Regions from separate parts of the Streptomyces sp. NPDC096012 genome, predicted to be linked through region 1. Evidence: predicted binding sites of a transcription regulator. Region 1 holds the regulator's gene; the other holds the start of a gene.

What was found. Region 1 encodes HrcA, which represses chaperone genes, less so after heat shock. Its sites were predicted from a motif close to TTNGCACTCNGNNNNNCNGAGTGCNAA; they were not measured.
Region 2: the regulator HrcA is predicted to act here: its motif matches at 5,959-5,985, upstream of groL (chaperonin GroEL).

What each region holds. Positions count from the first base shown of each region.
Region 1 is NZ_JBEOTD010000004.1:285,924-293,759, reverse strand. Features, by position in the region: gene ABVB68_RS07110 (DUF3097 domain-containing protein) at 160-966, opposite strand; gene ABVB68_RS07105 (MBL fold metallo-hydrolase) at 1,064-1,798, opposite strand; gene hrcA (heat-inducible transcriptional repressor HrcA) at 1,972-2,988, shown strand; gene dnaJ (molecular chaperone DnaJ) at 2,989-4,125, shown strand; gene ABVB68_RS07090 (nitronate monooxygenase) at 4,226-5,314, shown strand; gene ABVB68_RS07085 (16S rRNA (uracil(1498)-N(3))-methyltransferase) at 5,311-6,051, shown strand; gene ABVB68_RS07080 (VOC family protein) at 6,071-6,463, shown strand; gene ABVB68_RS07075 (hypothetical protein) at 6,672-7,139, shown strand; partial or broken gene ABVB68_RS07070 (S41 family peptidase) at 7,258-7,836, shown strand, end outside.
Region 2 is NZ_JBEOTD010000001.1:134,033-141,868, forward strand. Features, by position in the region: gene otsB (trehalose-phosphatase) at 1-517, shown strand, start outside; gene ABVB68_RS00705 (alpha,alpha-trehalose-phosphate synthase (UDP-forming)) at 843-2,270, opposite strand; gene ABVB68_RS00710 (glucosyl-3-phosphoglycerate synthase) at 2,356-3,300, opposite strand; SAM riboswitch class I at 3,425-3,567, shown strand; gene thrC (threonine synthase) at 3,585-4,868, shown strand; gene ABVB68_RS00720 (MoaD/ThiS family protein) at 4,865-5,143, shown strand; gene ABVB68_RS00725 (cold-shock protein) at 5,588-5,791, shown strand; gene groL (chaperonin GroEL) at 6,148-7,770, shown strand.

The DNA.
Region 1 (7,836 bases):
GCCGGCCCTGGCCTCGGACGCGTGCCGTGGGGATCGTTCCCGTCTCGGACGCGCGCCGCGGGGACCGGTTCCCGTCTGGACGCGTGCCGCAGAGGTCAGCCCTGGCTCTGACGTGCGCCGCGGACGTCGGTCCCGGCCCCGGAGGCTCGCCCCGGGCGGTCAGCCCTCGCCGGACGTGACGAAGTCGATCAGCTCCTCCACCCGGCCCAGCAGTTCCGGCTCCAGGTCCTTGTACGACCCCACGCGCCCCAGGATCGCCTGCCAGGCGGCCCCCGTGTTCTGCGGCCACCCCAGGGCCCGGCACACCCCCGTCTTCCAGTCCTGGCCGCGCGGGACCCGGGGCCAGCCGGGGATCCCCAGGGCGGCCGGCTTCACCGCCTCCCAGATGTCGATGTACGGGTGGCCGACGACCAGGGCGTGCTCGCTGGTCACCGCCTGCGCGATGCGCCACTCCTTCGAACCCGGCACCAGGTGGTCCACGAGCACGCCCAGCCGGGCGTCCGGCCCCGGCCCGAACTCGGCGACGATCGCGGGCAGGTCGTCCACGCCCTCCAGGTACTCCACGACCACGCCCTCGATGCGCAGGTCGTCGCCCCACACCTTCTCGACCAGCTCGGCGTCGTGCCGGCCCTCCACGTAGATGCGGCCGGCGCGGGCCACACGCGCGCGTGCGCCGGGGACGGCGACCGAGCCGGAGGCCGTGCGGGTGGGCCGTGCCGGGCCCGCGGCGGGCCTCACCAGGGTGACCACCCTGCCCTCCAGCAGGAAGCCGCGCGGCTCCATCGGGAACACCCGGTGCTTGCCGAAGCGGTCCTCCAGGGTCACCGTGCCCGCCTCGCAGCGGATCACCGCCCCGCAGAACCCGCTGCCGGGTTCCTCCACCACCAGGCCCGGCTCGGCCGGCACTTCCGGCACGGGCTTCGGCTTCTTCCACGGCGGGGTCAGGTCGGCGGAGTACTGGCGCATTCGGATGACGATAGGAGAACCCGGATGCCGCAGCCCACGACACGCCGAAACCCACCGTCCGGAGCGGCACAGCTCACGCGGCCCCGGGGAATGTGTCTCAGGTCACACCGAACCGCGTTGCCAGGTCGTCGCGTTGGCGGCGCACGAAGGCCGCGTCGACGACGGCCCCGTGGCCGGGGACGAAGAGCGCGTCCTCGCCGCCCAGGGAGAGGAGGCGGTCGAGCGCGTCCGGCCAGCGGGACGGGACCGCGTCCGGGCCCGCCTGGGGCTCACCCGACTCCTCGACCAGGTCGCCGCAGAAGACGACCTCCGGCCCGCCGGACACCGAGCCGGGGACCAGGACCGCCAGGTCGTGCGCGGTGTGCCCGGGCCCCACGTTGGCCAGCAGGGCCTGGTGGCCGCCGCCGAGGCCGAGGGTCCACTCGCCGGAGACCAGGTGCCGGGGCGGGGCGAGCGCGTCCACCGCCTCGTCCGCGTCGGCCTGCGGCAGACCGTTCCTGATCGCGTCCGCGCGCAGCTCCTCGCGGCCGTACGCGAACACCGCGTCGACGCCCACCGCCCCGTACCCCTCCGTCCCGGCGAACGCGGCGGCCCCGAAGACGTGGTCGAAGTGGGGGTGGGTGAGCGCGAGATGGGTCACACGGCCGCCGGAAAGCCGCTGCGCCTGCGCCCGCAGCCGCGCCCCCTCGGCGACGCTCGAGCCGGCGTCGACCATCAGTGCCGTACCCTCGCCGAGGACCAGCCCCACCGTGCAGTCCCAGCCGGGCAGTCGGCACCGCCCGACGCCGGCGGCCAGCCTCTCCCACCCCAGCTCTTCCCAAGTCACCGTCATACCGCGACGCTAGCGGTACGACCCGGAGCGGACGCGATACCGCGGGGGACGACCTTGCCTTGTGTGTACCCGACAGCCGTACACTGGGCCGGGGGATGCTGGCACTCGCGAGGGAAGAGTGCCAGGAGGACGCCCCGAGGCGACTGGGGACGACGTGCTGGAGGTGCGCGCGGATGCTGAGTGAACGCAGGCTTCAGGTCCTGCGCGCCATCGTCCAGGACTATGTGGGTACCGAGGAGCCGGTCGGTTCGAAGGCGCTCACCGAGCGGCACAGCCTCGGCGTCTCCCCGGCGACCGTGCGCAACGACATGGCGGCCCTGGAGGACGAGGGGTACATCGCGCAGCCGCACACCAGCGCCGGGCGCATCCCCACCGACAAGGGCTACCGCCTGTTCGTGGACAAGCTCGCGGGCGTGAAGCCGATGACCGGGCCCGAGCGGCGGGCGATCCAGAACTTCCTGGAGGGCGCCGTCGACCTCGACGACGTCGTGGCGCGCACGGTGCGGCTGCTCGCGCAGCTGACCCGGCAGGTCGCCGTCGTGCAGTACCCGTCCCTGACCCGGTCCACCGTCCGGCACGTGGAGCTGCTCTCGCTGGCTCCCGCGCGCCTGATGCTGGTGCTGATCACGGACACCGGCCGGGTCGAGCAGCGGATGGTCGACTGCCCGGCGCCGTTCGGCGACTCCTCGCTGGCCGATCTGCGGGCGCGGCTGAACAGCCGGGTCGCGGGCCGCCGGTTCGCGGACGTGCCGATGCTGGTCGAGGACCTGCCGGAAGGCTTCGAGGCCGAGGACCGCGGTACGGTCTCCACCGTGCTCTCCACCCTGCTGGAGACACTGGTCGAGGAGAACGAGGAGCGGCTGATGATCGGCGGCACCGCCAATCTCACCCGCTTCGGGCATGACTTTCCCCTCACGATCCGGCCCGTCCTGGAGGCCCTCGAGGAGCAGGTCGTGCTCCTCAAGCTCCTGGGCGAGGCGAAGGATCCGGGCGTGACCGTGCGCATCGGCCACGAGAACGCCCATGAAGGACTCAACTCCACGTCCGTCGTGTCGGTCGGTTACGGTTCGGGCAGCGAGGCGGTCGCCAAGCTCGGCGTGGTCGGACCGACCCGCATGGACTACCCGGGAACGATGGGAGCGGTACGCGCAGTGGCACGGTACGTCGGACAGATCCTGGCGGAGTCGTAAGTGGCCACGGACTACTACGCCGTTCTCGGCGTGCGCCGCGACGCGTCGCAGGATGAGATCAAGAAGGCGTTCCGTCGGCTCGCGCGCGAGCTGCACCCGGACGTCAACCCCGATCCGAAGACCCAGGAGCGGTTCAAGGAGATCAACGCCGCTTACGAGGTGCTGTCGGACCCGCAGAAGAAGCAGGTCTACGACCTCGGCGGCGACCCGCTCTCCCAGTCGGGCGGCGCGGGCGCGGGCGGTTTCGGGGCCGGCGGCTTCGGCAACTTCTCGGACATCATGGACGCGTTCTTCGGTACGGCGTCGCAGCGCGGGCCGCGCTCGCGCACCCGGCGCGGCCAGGACGCGATGATCCGGATCGAGATCGAGCTGGACGAGGCGGCCTTCGGGACGACCAAGGACATCCAGGTCGACACCGCGGTCGTCTGCAACACCTGCAACGGCGAGGGCGCGGCGCCGGGCACCTCCGCCCAGACCTGCGACATGTGCCGCGGCCGCGGTGAGGTCTCGCAGGTCACCCGGTCCTTCCTGGGCCAGGTCATGACCTCGCGGCCCTGCCCCCAGTGCCAGGGCTTCGGCACGGTGGTCCCGACCCCGTGCCCGGAGTGCGCCGGCGACGGCCGCGTCCGCTCGCGGCGCACGCTCACCGTGAAGATCCCGGCCGGTGTCGACAACGGCACCCGCATCCAGCTCGCCGGTGAGGGCGAGGTCGGTCCCGGCGGCGGCCCGGCCGGCGACCTGTACGTCGAGATCCACGAGCTGCCGCACGCGATGTTCCAGCGCCGCGGTGACGACCTGCACTGCACGGTCACGATCCCGATGACGGCGGCGGCCCTCGGCACCAAGGTGCCGCTGGAGACGCTGGACGGCATGGAGGAGGTCGACATCCGGCCCGGCACCCAGTCCGGCCAGTCGATCCCGTTGCACGACCGCGGCATCACGCATCTGCGCGGTGGCGGCCGGGGCGACCTGATCGTCCACGTCGAGGTGCAGACCCCGGGCAAGCTCGACCCGGAGCAGGAGCGGCTGCTGCGCGAGCTGGCCAAGCTGCGCGGCGAGGAGCGGCCGCAGGGGCAGTTCCAGCCCGGTCAGCAGGGGTTGTTCTCACGGCTGAAGGACGCCTTCAACGGGCGGTGAACGGCGGTGCGAGGGGTGCCCCGGTACCCCTCATGCCCCTGTCCTATGCCGTGCGACGCCCGGATTCGGACTTGTTCGGAGGACGTGACAACATGCGCTCATGTCCTCCGCGCTGACCGATCTCTTTCCCCACCCGATCGTGCAGGCCCCCATGGCGGGCGGTGTCTCCGTCCCGCAGCTCGCCGCCTCCGTCTGCGAGGCCGGTGGTCTCGGGTTCCTCGCCGCCGGATACAAGACCGCCGACGGCATGTACCAGGAGATCAAGCAGCTGCGGGGGCTCACCAGCCGCCCCTTCGGTGTGAACGTGTTCATGCCCCAGCCCGAGCACGCCGAGTCGGGTGCCGTCGAGGTCTACGCCCACCAGCTGGCCGGCGAGGCCGCCTGGTACGAGACCGAGCTGGGCGATCCGGACAGCGGCCGGGACGACGGCTACGACGCCAAGCTCGCCGTCCTCCTCGACAACCCGGTGCCGGTCGTCTCCTTCCACTTCGGCGTCCCGAGCCGGGAGGCGCTGCAGTCGCTGCGCCGGGCGGGAACCGTCACGCTCGTCACCGCCACCACCGCCGAGGAGGCGCGCGCGGTCGAGCGGGCCGGGGCCGACGCGGTGATCGCGCAGGGCGTGGAGGCCGGCGGTCACCAGGGAACGCACCGGGACGTCCCGGAGAACGACGGCTCCGGCATCGGGCTGCTGTCGCTGATCGCGCAGATCCGCGAGGCCGTGGGCATCCCCGTCGTCGCCGCCGGCGGCATCATGCGCGGCGGCCAGATCGCCGCCGTCCTCGCGGCGGGCGCGAGCGCGGCCCAGCTGGGCACCGCCTTCCTCGCCACCCCCGAGTCCGGCGCCCACGAGCAGCACAAACAGGCGCTGACCAACCCGCTGTTCGTGCGTACCGAGCTGACCCGCGCCTTCACCGGACGCCCGGCGCGCGGCCTGGTCAACCGGTTCCTGCGCGAGCACGGACCGTACGCCCCCGCCGCGTACCCGGAGATCAACCACCTCACCGCCCCGCTGCGCAAGGCCGCCGCCAAGGCCGGGGACGCGCAGGGCATGGCGCTGTGGGCCGGGCAGGGACACCGGCTGGCCCGGGAGCTGCCCGCCGGCCGGCTGGTGGAGCTGCTGGCGGCCGAACTCGCCGACGCCAGGACAGCGTTGTCGGAGCTGCCGGGGCCCGGAGGTGACCGGCGATGACCGCGCCCGTCTTCGTCGTCGACCGACTCGACAGCGTCGGGCCGGAGTTCGTGCTCGACGGGCCCGAGGGCCGGCACGCGGTGTCCGTGAAGCGGCTGCGGGCCGGCGAGGACGTGGTCCTCACCGACGGGCGCGGCCGGTGGGCCGAGGGCGTCGTCAAGGCGGCCGAGGGCAAGGACCGCCTGGTGGTCGGTGACCTGGATCCCGTCCACGAGGAGCCCCCGGCGGTGCCGCGGATCACGGTCGTCCAGGCGCTGCCCAAGGGCGACCGCGGCGAGCTGGCCGTCGAGACGATGACCGAGGTCGGCGTCGACGCCGTCGTGCCCTGGCAGGCGTCCCGGTGCATCACCCAGTGGAAGGGCGAGCGCGGGCTGAAGGCCCTCGGCAAGTGGCGGGCCACCGCCCGCGAGGCCGGCAAGCAGTCCCGCCGGGTGCGCTTCCCCGAGGTCGCGGACGCGGCGACGACCAGGCAGGTCGCCGCGCTGCTGGCCGGGGCGGACTTCGCCGCCGTCCTGCACGAGAGCGGCGCCGAGCGGCTCGCCACCGCCGAACTGCCCGCCCGGGGCGAGATCGTGCTGGTCGTCGGCCCCGAGGGCGGTGTCTCCCCCGAGGAGCTGGCCGTTTTCGCGGAGGCGGGTGCGCGGCCGTACGTCCTCGGTCCTACCGTGTTGCGTACATCCACCGCCGGCACCGCCGCCGCGGCCCTGCTGCTGGGCCGTACCGGCCGCTGGTCCTGACCCGCCTGGGGGACACACCGTGGAACTCGCCCAAGTCCGGCTCCTCGTCACCGACTTCGCCTCCTGCTACCGCTTCTACGCCGACGTCCTCGGTCTCAAGCCGCAGTCCGGCGCGACCGAGGGGCCGTACGAGAAGTTCAGCCCGCACGCCGGTTCCGCCGGGATCGCGCTGCAGGACCGGGTGATGATGGTGGAGTTCCTGCGGGAGGTGGGCGAGAGCGCCACCGGCCACCGTTCCATGGTCGTGCTGCGCGTGGACGATCTCGACACCTACTGCGCGGAGATCACCTCCCGGGGCGCGACCCTGCTGCACGGGCCGGCCCCCATGACCGACCGCATGCGCGTCGCCCACCTCAAGGACCCGGAGGGCAACCTGGTGGAACTCCAGGAGTGGCTGCTGCTGCGCGGCTGAGGGCACCGGCGGGCCCGGGACACGAAAGGGTGACTGGCCGTATGTGGTCTTTCGTGCCGTCCGCGGCGGTGGCACGCTGCCCTGCATGGGGGCATGGACGGCATGGGCGGTACGGACACCACGGGCGGCAGGGACGCCGGGGACCCGAGGGCGGCGTGCGACGCGGGCGGCCGCCGTCGCGGGCCTGGTCGTGGTGACGGGGGGCGCCATGGCGGCGTGCCGGCCGGGCGATCTCAGCTCCGCGACCGCCGCCTACACCACCGACACCACCGCGACGGCGCAGCTCGAACGCGAGCACGTGGACGTCAACTGGCTCACCTGCACCGGCGGTTACGGCAAGGGCGGCCCCGCGGTGGGGAAGTCGCCGTCGCCGAGCGAGACCACCGTCGTCTCCGTCGACTGCCGGGGTGAGACCAGGGACAGGCGGAAGATCACCGTCACCGGCAGGGTGACCAAGGCCGTCGACGGCGCCTGCGTGCGCGGGGACCTGACGGCCGAGGTCGGCGGCAGACGGGTGTTCCACGTCCGCGGGCTGGGCGACTGCGACGCCACGCCCCCCGGGCCGACGTACCGGCCGCCCACCGTGGGGCAGCCGCGGCCGACCGTGACGGTCACCGTGACCCGGACCGTCTGGTGCGGGAACGACCCCGGCTGCCGCCCCGTCGAGGGCAAGTGATCGGAACGGGAAGCGGGACGCACCGGCCACTGCGTACAGTGACGGGGTGACTCAGGGTGCTTCGACGGGAACCACGGCGACCTCCGGCTATCTCCGATTCCCCCACCTGCACGGCGACTTGGTGACGTTCGTCGCCGAGGACGACGTCTGGCTCGCGCCCCTCGACGGCGGCCGCGCCTGGCGGGTGAGCGCCGACAACGTGCCGGTGACCCTGCCCCGGATCTCGCCGGACGGGCGGCATCTCGCCTGGACCTCCACCCGGGACGGCGCACCCGAGGTGCACGTCGCCCCCGTCGACGGGGGCCCGGCCGAGCGCCTGACGTACTGGGGCAACCGCCGTACCCAGGTGCGCGGCTGGACGGCGGACGGGCGGGTGCTCGCCCTCGGCGCGCAGGGCCGGCACAGCTTCCGGCACACCTGGGCGCACGCCGTCCCGCTGGACGGCGGACCGGCCGAGACCCTGCCGTACGGACCGGTCGGCGACGTGGCCTTCGGGCCGGCCACCGTGCTGCTGTCCGCGCCGATGGGCCTCGAGGCCGCCTACTGGAAGCGCTACCGCGGCGGCACGGCGGGCAAGTTGTGGATCGACCCGGACGGCGACGGCGAGTTCGTACGGCTCCACCCGGAGCTCGACGGGAACATCGAGTGCCCGGTGTGGGTGCGGGACCGGATCGCGTTCCTCAGCGACCACGAGGGC
Region 2 (7,836 bases), on a different contig from region 1:
CACCGGCACGGTCACCGCCCCCGCCCCGCACCCCGGCGTGGCGGCGGTCCGCGCGGAGCTGCCGGGACTGCTGGACCGGGTCGGCGCCTGGGAGGGCACGTGGATCGAGGAGAAGGGCCGGGCGGTCGCGGTCCACACCCGGCGGGCGCGGGATCCGCAGGCCGCCTTCGAGGCCCTGCGGGGCCCGCTCGGCGACCTCGCCGCCCGGCACGGCCTGATCGTCGAGCCCGGCCGGATGGTGCTCGAGCTGCGTCCGCCGGGCATGGACAAGGGCGTGGCGCTGGCCGACCACGTCCGCAGGACCGGCGCCGAGTCGGTCGTCTACGCCGGCGACGACCTGGGCGACCTGCCCGCCTTCGCGGCCGTGGACAAGCTCCGCTCCGAAGGGGTCCCCGGCCTGCTGGTGTGCAGCGGCAGCACCGAGGTGACGGAACTGGCCGAACGGGCCGACCTGGTGGTGGACGGCCCGGCGGGCGTCGTACGGCTGCTGCGGTCCCTGGCGTCCCGGCTGGACTGACCGCCACCGGCGGCCCGGCTGGACCGGCGGTGGCTGGACTGACCGCCACCGGCGGCCCGGCTGGACCGGCGGTGGCTGGACTGACCGCCACCGGCGTCCCGGCTGGACTGACCGATCCGGCGGACCGACCGGACCGGCCTCAGCCGATCAGTGCGGCCTCAGCCGACCCCTCCGGCCTCAGCCCGGCCGGTGCGGTCCCTGCCCGCCGGCCCGGGCCGACGTCGGCCGGTGGCCGGGCCGAGGCCTCAGCCGGCCCCTCCGGCCTCAGCCCGGCCGGTGCGGTCCCTGCCCGCCGGGCCGACGTCGGCCGGTGGCCGGACCGGTCTCAGTCGGTCTGCTCGACCAGCGCGTGCAACTGGTCCAGGAACCACTTCGCGGGCGGCAGCGCCGTCGCCGCGGCGGCCAGCCGCTTCGACCGGTCCGCCCGCTCGTCACCGGGCAGGGTCAGTGCCTCGTGCAGCGCCTGCGCCGTGCCCGTGATGTCGTACGGGTTCACCACGATCGCGTCCTCGCCCAGCTCCTCGTACGCCCCCGCCTCGCGCGACAGCACCAGCGCGCAGCCCTGGTCCGAGACGACCGGGATCTCCTTGGCGACCAGGTTCATGCCGTCCCGGATCGGGTTGACCAGCGCCACGTCGGCGAGCCGGTACGCGGCCAGCGAGCGGGCGAAGTCGTCCTTCACGTGCAGCACGACGGGAGTCCAGCCGGCCGTCCCGTACCGCTCGTTGATCTCGTGCGCCACCCGCTGCACCTCGGCCGTGTACTCGCGGTACACGGCGAGGTCCTGCCGGGAGGGGTAGGCGAACGCCACGTGGACGACCCGCTCGCGCCACTCGGGGTGCTCGTCCAGCAGCTGCCGGTACGCCAGCAGCCCGCGCACGATGTTCTTCGACAGCTCGGTGCGGTCGACGCGGACGATGGTCCTGCGGCCCTCGCCGATCTCCTTCCGCAGCACCGCCATCCGCTCGTCCACGTCCGCCTTGTGCGCCCGCTCGCGCAGGAAGTCCGCGTCCGCGCCCAGGCCGTGCACGCCGATCCGGGTGCCCGAGGGGATCCCCGGGCCCAGCACCGCGTGGCAGCAGTCCCGGAACGCGTTCGCCCACCGCTCGGTGAGGAACGCCGCCCGGTCCGCGCCCAGGATGCCCGTCAGCAGCTCGGCCGCGATGTCGTCGGGCAGCAGGCGGAAGTAGTCCGGCGGCGCCCACGGCGTGTGCGAGAAGTGGCCGATGCGCAGGTCGGGGCGGAGCCGGCGGAGCATCCGGGGGGCGAGGGCCAGGTGGTAGTCCTGGATCAGCACCGCCGCTCCCTCGCCCGCCTCCTCGGCCAGCGCCTCGGCGAACGCCTGGTTGTAGGCCTCGTAGGAGGCCCACTGCCGCCGGAAGTCCGCGTCGAAGATCGGCTCCAGCGGGGTCTGGTACAGCAGGTGGTGGACGAACCAGAGGACCGAGTTGGCGATGCCGTTGTAGGCGTCGGCGTGCACCGTCGCGTCGATGTCGAGCATCCGCACCCGCTGCCCGCCGGTCTCCTCGGCCGGCAGCAGACCGCCGTCGGCGCGCCGTACGGCCGCCCGGTCGCCCTCGCCCAGCGCGGCGCACACCCACACCGCGTCGGTGTCCGGACCGATCGCCGACAGGCCGGAGACCAGTCCGCCGCCGCCCCGCTTGGCGTGCAGCGAGCCGTCCTCGCGCAGTTGATACGAAACCGGGCCGCGGTTGGACGCGACCAGCACCTCAGCACCGTGGGTCGAAGCCATACGCCTCAACCTAGCCCGGCCCGGAAACGCTCAAACGTACGGTCTGCCCCGGCGGGGGCCGTATACGGCCGTTCTCCGCGCGCCATCAAGCCACGCGGCGGGCGGCGTACTCCGCGATCTGCGCCATCGGCGGGCGTTCCTCGGTGTCCACCGAGTAGGTGCGCGGCTCGAAGCCGGCCGCGCCCCGCTCGAACTGGGTGAGGGCGGGCCGGACCAGGTGGCCGCGGGCCAGCCGGAGCTGGGCGGTGCGGTAGATGGCGGCGGCCATCCGGCCCAGCGCCTGCCCGTCCTGGTGGCGGTGCCTGCGCACACCCACGTCCACCTGGGCCAGCGCGTCGAGCCCCACCAGGTGCAGGGCGTCGACCAGCATGCCCAGCTCCACGCCGTAGCCCACCGGGAACGGCAGCTGTTCCAGCAGGGAACGGCGCGCCGCGTACTCGCCGCCCAGCGGCTGCACGAAACCGGCCAGTTGCGGCCAGTGCATGTTCAGCAGCGGGCGGGCCATCAGCTCGGTGACCCGGCCGCCCTGACCGGCCGCGCCGCCCAGCGGGCGGTCGTACATGCCCTTGACCAGGTCCACCCCGGGCTCGGTGAGCAGCGGGCCGACGATTCCCGAGACGAAGTCGGAGGAGAACTCCCTCAGGTCCGCGTCGACGAAGCAGACGATGTCGCCGCCGGTGACGAGCAGCGAGCGCCAGAGCACTTCGCCCTTGCCGGGGGCGGCGGGTATCCGGGGCAGGATGTCGTCGCGGTGGACGACCCGGGCGCCCGCGGCGGCGGCGACCGCGGAGGTGCGGTCGGTGGAGCCGGAGTCGACGACGACGATCTCGTCGACGAGCGGGACCCGCTCCACGAGGTCGCGGCGGATGACCGTGACGATGTCGCCGACGGTCTCCTCCTCGTCGAGGGCGGGCAGCACGACGCTGATGGTCTGCCCCGTGCGCTGCTTGGCGGCCAGGATCCGGGGCAGCGGGCGATCGGCCACGGACCAGGAGCGGGTGGCCAGCCAGCGCTCGACTTCTTCCAGCACGGCGGCTCCTCACGTGTCTCGCGGTTCGGACGACTATCTCAACTGTCCCGGCCTTCGGTTACAGTCTTGAACAACGCCGGTGACCATCGCATGTCGGAGGTCGCGCGCGTCGACAACCGAATACCGCTCATCCAGAGGGGCAGAGGGACACGGCCCGATGAAGCCCCGGCAACCCTCCAGCCGGTACTCGTCTTCCACGCGAGGCTCCCGGCTAGGGAAGGTGCCAAATCCGTCTCGCGGCGAGATGCGTCGTGAGGAAGATGAGGAGAAAGGGCCTCGCCTCCATGGCTGTGCAGACAGTTGCAAGCACCAGCAGTTCCACCGTCGACCTCGGACCCGCCGCGGCCCTGAGCTGTCGCGAGTGCGGCCACCGCGTGCCCCTCGGTCCGGTCTTCGCGTGCGAGGAGTGTTTCGGCCCGCTGGAGATCGCCTACGACTTCTCCGCCTACGGCACCGAAGAGCTGCGCGCCCGCATCGAGGCGGGCCCCGCGAACATCTGGCGGTACGCCCCGCTGCTGCCCGTCCCCGCCGACGTGGCCGACAAGCCCAACATCAACCCGGGCTGGACCAAGCTGGTCAAGGCCGACAACCTGGCGGGCGAGCTGGGGGTGACCGGCGGCCTCTTCGTGAAGGACGACTCCGGCAACCCCACGCACTCCTTCAAGGACCGCGTCGTCGCCCAGGCCCTGGAGGCCGCCCGCGCCTTCGGCTTCACCACGCTCTCCTGCTCCTCCACCGGCAACCTGGCCGGCGCCGTGGGCGCCGCCGCCGCCCGCGCCGGCTTCCGGTCCTGCGTGTTCATCCCGCACGACCTGGAGCAGGGCAAGGTCGTCATGGCCGCCGTCTACGGCGGTGAGCTGGTCGGCATCGAGGGCAACTACGACGACGTGAACCGCTTCTGCTCGGAGCTGATCGGCGACCCGGCCGGCGAGGGCTGGGGCTTCGTCAACGTCAACCTGCGGCCGTACTACGCGGAGGGGTCCAAGACCCTGGCGTACGAGATCTGCGAGCAGCTCGGCTGGCGGCTCCCGGACCAGCTCGTCGTCCCGATCGCCTCCGGCTCCCAGCTCACGAAGATCGACAAGGGCCTGCAGGAGCTGATCAGGCTCGGGCTCGTCGAGGACAGGCCGTACAAGATCTTCGGTGCGCAGGCCGAGGGCTGCTCCCCGGTGTCGACCGCCTTCAAGGCCGGTCACGACGTGGTGCGCCCGCAGAAGCCGGACACCATCGCCAAGTCCCTGGCCATCGGTAACCCGGCAGACGGCCCGTACGTCCTGGACATCGCGCGCCGCACCGGCGGTGCCGTGGAGGACGTGACGGACGAGGAGATCGTGTCCGCGATCAAGCTGCTGGCCCGCACCGAGGGCATCTTCGCGGAGACCGCGGGCGGCGTGACCGTCGGCGTCACCCGCAAGCTGCTGGAGAACGGCCTGCTGGACCCGGCGAAGACCACGGTCGTCCTCAACACCGGCGACGGCCTGAAGACCCTGGACGCGGTGGCCGGCACCGGCCTCAGCGCCACCATCCGCCCGACCCTGGACTCCTTCCGAGAGGCTGGCCTCGCATGAGCGTGACCGTTCGCATCCCGACCATCCTGCGCACCTACACCGGCGGCCGGGCCGAGGTCGCCGCGGAGGGCGGGACCCTCGCCGAGGTCATCGAGGACCTGGAGAAGAACCACACGGGAATCGCCGCCCGGGTGCTGGACGACCAGGGCAGGCTGCGCCGTTTCGTCAACGTGTACGTCAACGACGACGACGTCCGTTTCGAGCAGGGCCTGCAGACGGAGACCCCCGACGGCGCCGGTGTCTCGATCATTCCCGCCGTCGCCGGCGGCTGCTGACCGAATGACCGATCATTACCTTCGGTAACAGCGGTTACGCAAGGTTCGCCCGATTGCCTCCTCCGTGAGAGAAGCGGAGGGGGCAATTCTGCGTGATTGAGCGCGGTACAGTTGGGGAACGCGCTCGCGGTCCACTGATCGCGGCCCCTTGATTCATACCGCGCGACCCGGCAAGAAGTAGCCAAAGTGTGCGGGTTTTATGTGGCTTTTGCTCCTTTTGTGGAGCCCGACTTGCCCTGAATTCAGGCGAATTCTCGCCACATTCCGGACCGGCCTCGTCCAGAATTCTCGTCCGATTGACCTGTTGCAGACGGCAGTTGGACAGATACATTCAGCCGCGGTCGACGCGTTCCGGCGCACGCCCCGTCCATTTGGTGGGGCGAGGTCTGACCCGGGTCCGCGAAGTGTGGATCTGTGCAAGGGCCAGTAATAGGGGAGTTAGGCATGGCTCAGGGCACCGTCAAGTGGTTCAACGCGGAGAAGGGGTACGGCTTCATCGCGGTCGACGGTGGTGCGGACGTCTTCGTCCATTACAGCGCCATTCAGATGGACGGCTACCGCACCCTGGAGGAGGGCCAGCGGGTGGAGTTCGAGATCTCGCAGGGCCAGAAGGGCCCGCAGGCCGACATGGTTCGCCTCAGCGCCTGAACGTTTCTTGTCACGAAGGGCCCGCACCTCGCAGAGGGTGCGGGCCCTTCGTCGTGCCCGGGCCCGCGGTGTGCGCGGGTGGCCGGCCGCCCCGCCGTCCGCCCTGGTGCTCGCGTCCGGCCGTCACCCGACCGCCGCCGCCCGACGAGTTCGCTGTGCGGGCGCACCTTGCACTCGGGCATGCCGAGTGCTAATCATTGCGTTAGCACTCTGAAGGTGAGAGTGACAACGAAGGACCGGGTCGGTGAGGCCCGCAGACCGGGTGGGGCAAGGAACCACGAGGTCGGCGAGCCGTCCGTCGCGGGCGCGGGCGCGGTCCGAAGGAATCACCCCCAGTCCTGGAGGGACCACTTCACATGGCCAAGATCATCGCGTTCGACGAGGAGGCGCGGCGCGGCCTCGAGCGCGGCATGAACCAGCTCGCGGACGCCGTGAAGGTGACGCTCGGCCCCAAGGGCCGCAACGTCGTCCTCGAGAAGAAGTGGGGCGCCCCCACGATCACCAACGATGGTGTCTCCATCGCCAAGGAGATCGAGCTCGAGGACCCGTACGAGAAGATCGGCGCCGAGCTGGTCAAGGAAGTCGCCAAGAAGACGGACGACGTCGCCGGTGACGGTACGACCACCGCGACCGTGCTGGCCCAGGCCCTGGTCAAGGAAGGCCTGCGCAACGTCGCCGCCGGCGCCAACCCGATGGCGCTGAAGCGCGGTATCGAGAAGGCCGTCGAGGCCGTCTCCGCCGCCCTGCTGGAGCAGGCGAAGGACGTGGAGACCAAGGAGCAGATCGCCTCCACCGCGTCCATCTCCGCCGCCGACACCCAGATCGGCGAGCTGATCGCCGAGGCCATGGACAAGGTCGGCAAGGAAGGCGTCATCACCGTCGAGGAGTCCCAGACCTTCGGTCTGGAGCTGGAGCTCACCGAGGGTATGCGCTTCGACAAGGGCTACATCTCGGCGTACTTCGCCACCGACATGGAGCGGATGGAGGCGTCGCTCGACGACCCGTACATCCTGATCGCCAACTCCAAGATCTCCTCGGTCAAGGACCTGCTCCCGCTGCTGGAGAAGGTCATGCAGTCGGGCAAGCCGCTGCTGATCATCGCCGAGGACGTCGAGGGCGAGGCCCTGTCGACCCTGGTCGTCAACAAGATCCGCGGCACCTTCAAGTCCGTCGCCGTCAAGGCCCCGGGCTTCGGCGACCGCCGCAAGGCCATGCTCGGCGACATCGCCATCCTCACGGGCGGCGAGGTCATCTCCGAGGAGGTCGGCCTCAAGCTGGAGAACGCGACCCTGGACCTCCTGGGCCGCGCCCGCAAGGTCGTCGTCACCAAGGACGAGACCACCATCGTGGACGGTGCCGGCTCCTCCGAGCAGGTGCAGGGCCGCGTGAACCAGATCCGCGCCGAGATCGAGAACAGCGACTCGGACTACGACCGCGAGAAGCTGCAGGAGCGCCTGGCGAAGCTCGCCGGCGGTGTCGCGGTCATCAAGGCCGGTGCCGCCACCGAGGTGGAGCTCAAGGAGCGCAAGCACCGCATCGAGGACGCCGTCCGCAACGCGAAGGCCGCCGTCGAGGAGGGCATCGTCGCCGGTGGTGGCGTGGCCCTGCTGCAGGCCTCCCAGGTCTTCGAGAAGCTGGAGCTCGAGGGTGACGAGGCGACCGGCGCCAACGCCGTGCGCATCGCGCTCGAGGCCCCGCTGAAGCAGATCGCCGTCAACGCCGGCCTCGAGGGCGGTGTCGTGGTGGAGAAGGTGCGCAACCTGACCCCGGGCCACGGCCTGAACGCCGCGACCGGCGAGTACGTCGACCTGGTCGCCGAGGGCATCATCGACCCGGCGAAGGTGACCCGTTCCGCGCTGCAGAACGCCGCCTCCATCGCCGCGCTGTTCCTCACCACCGAGGCCGTCATCGCCGACAAGCCGGAGAAGGCCGCCGCGCCGGCCGGCGGCGGCATGCCGGGCGGTGACATGGACTTCTGATCCGCCTCACGGCCGATCGCGTCCTGACCGAGGGCGGTCTCCCCTGTCGCACGACAGGGGAGACCG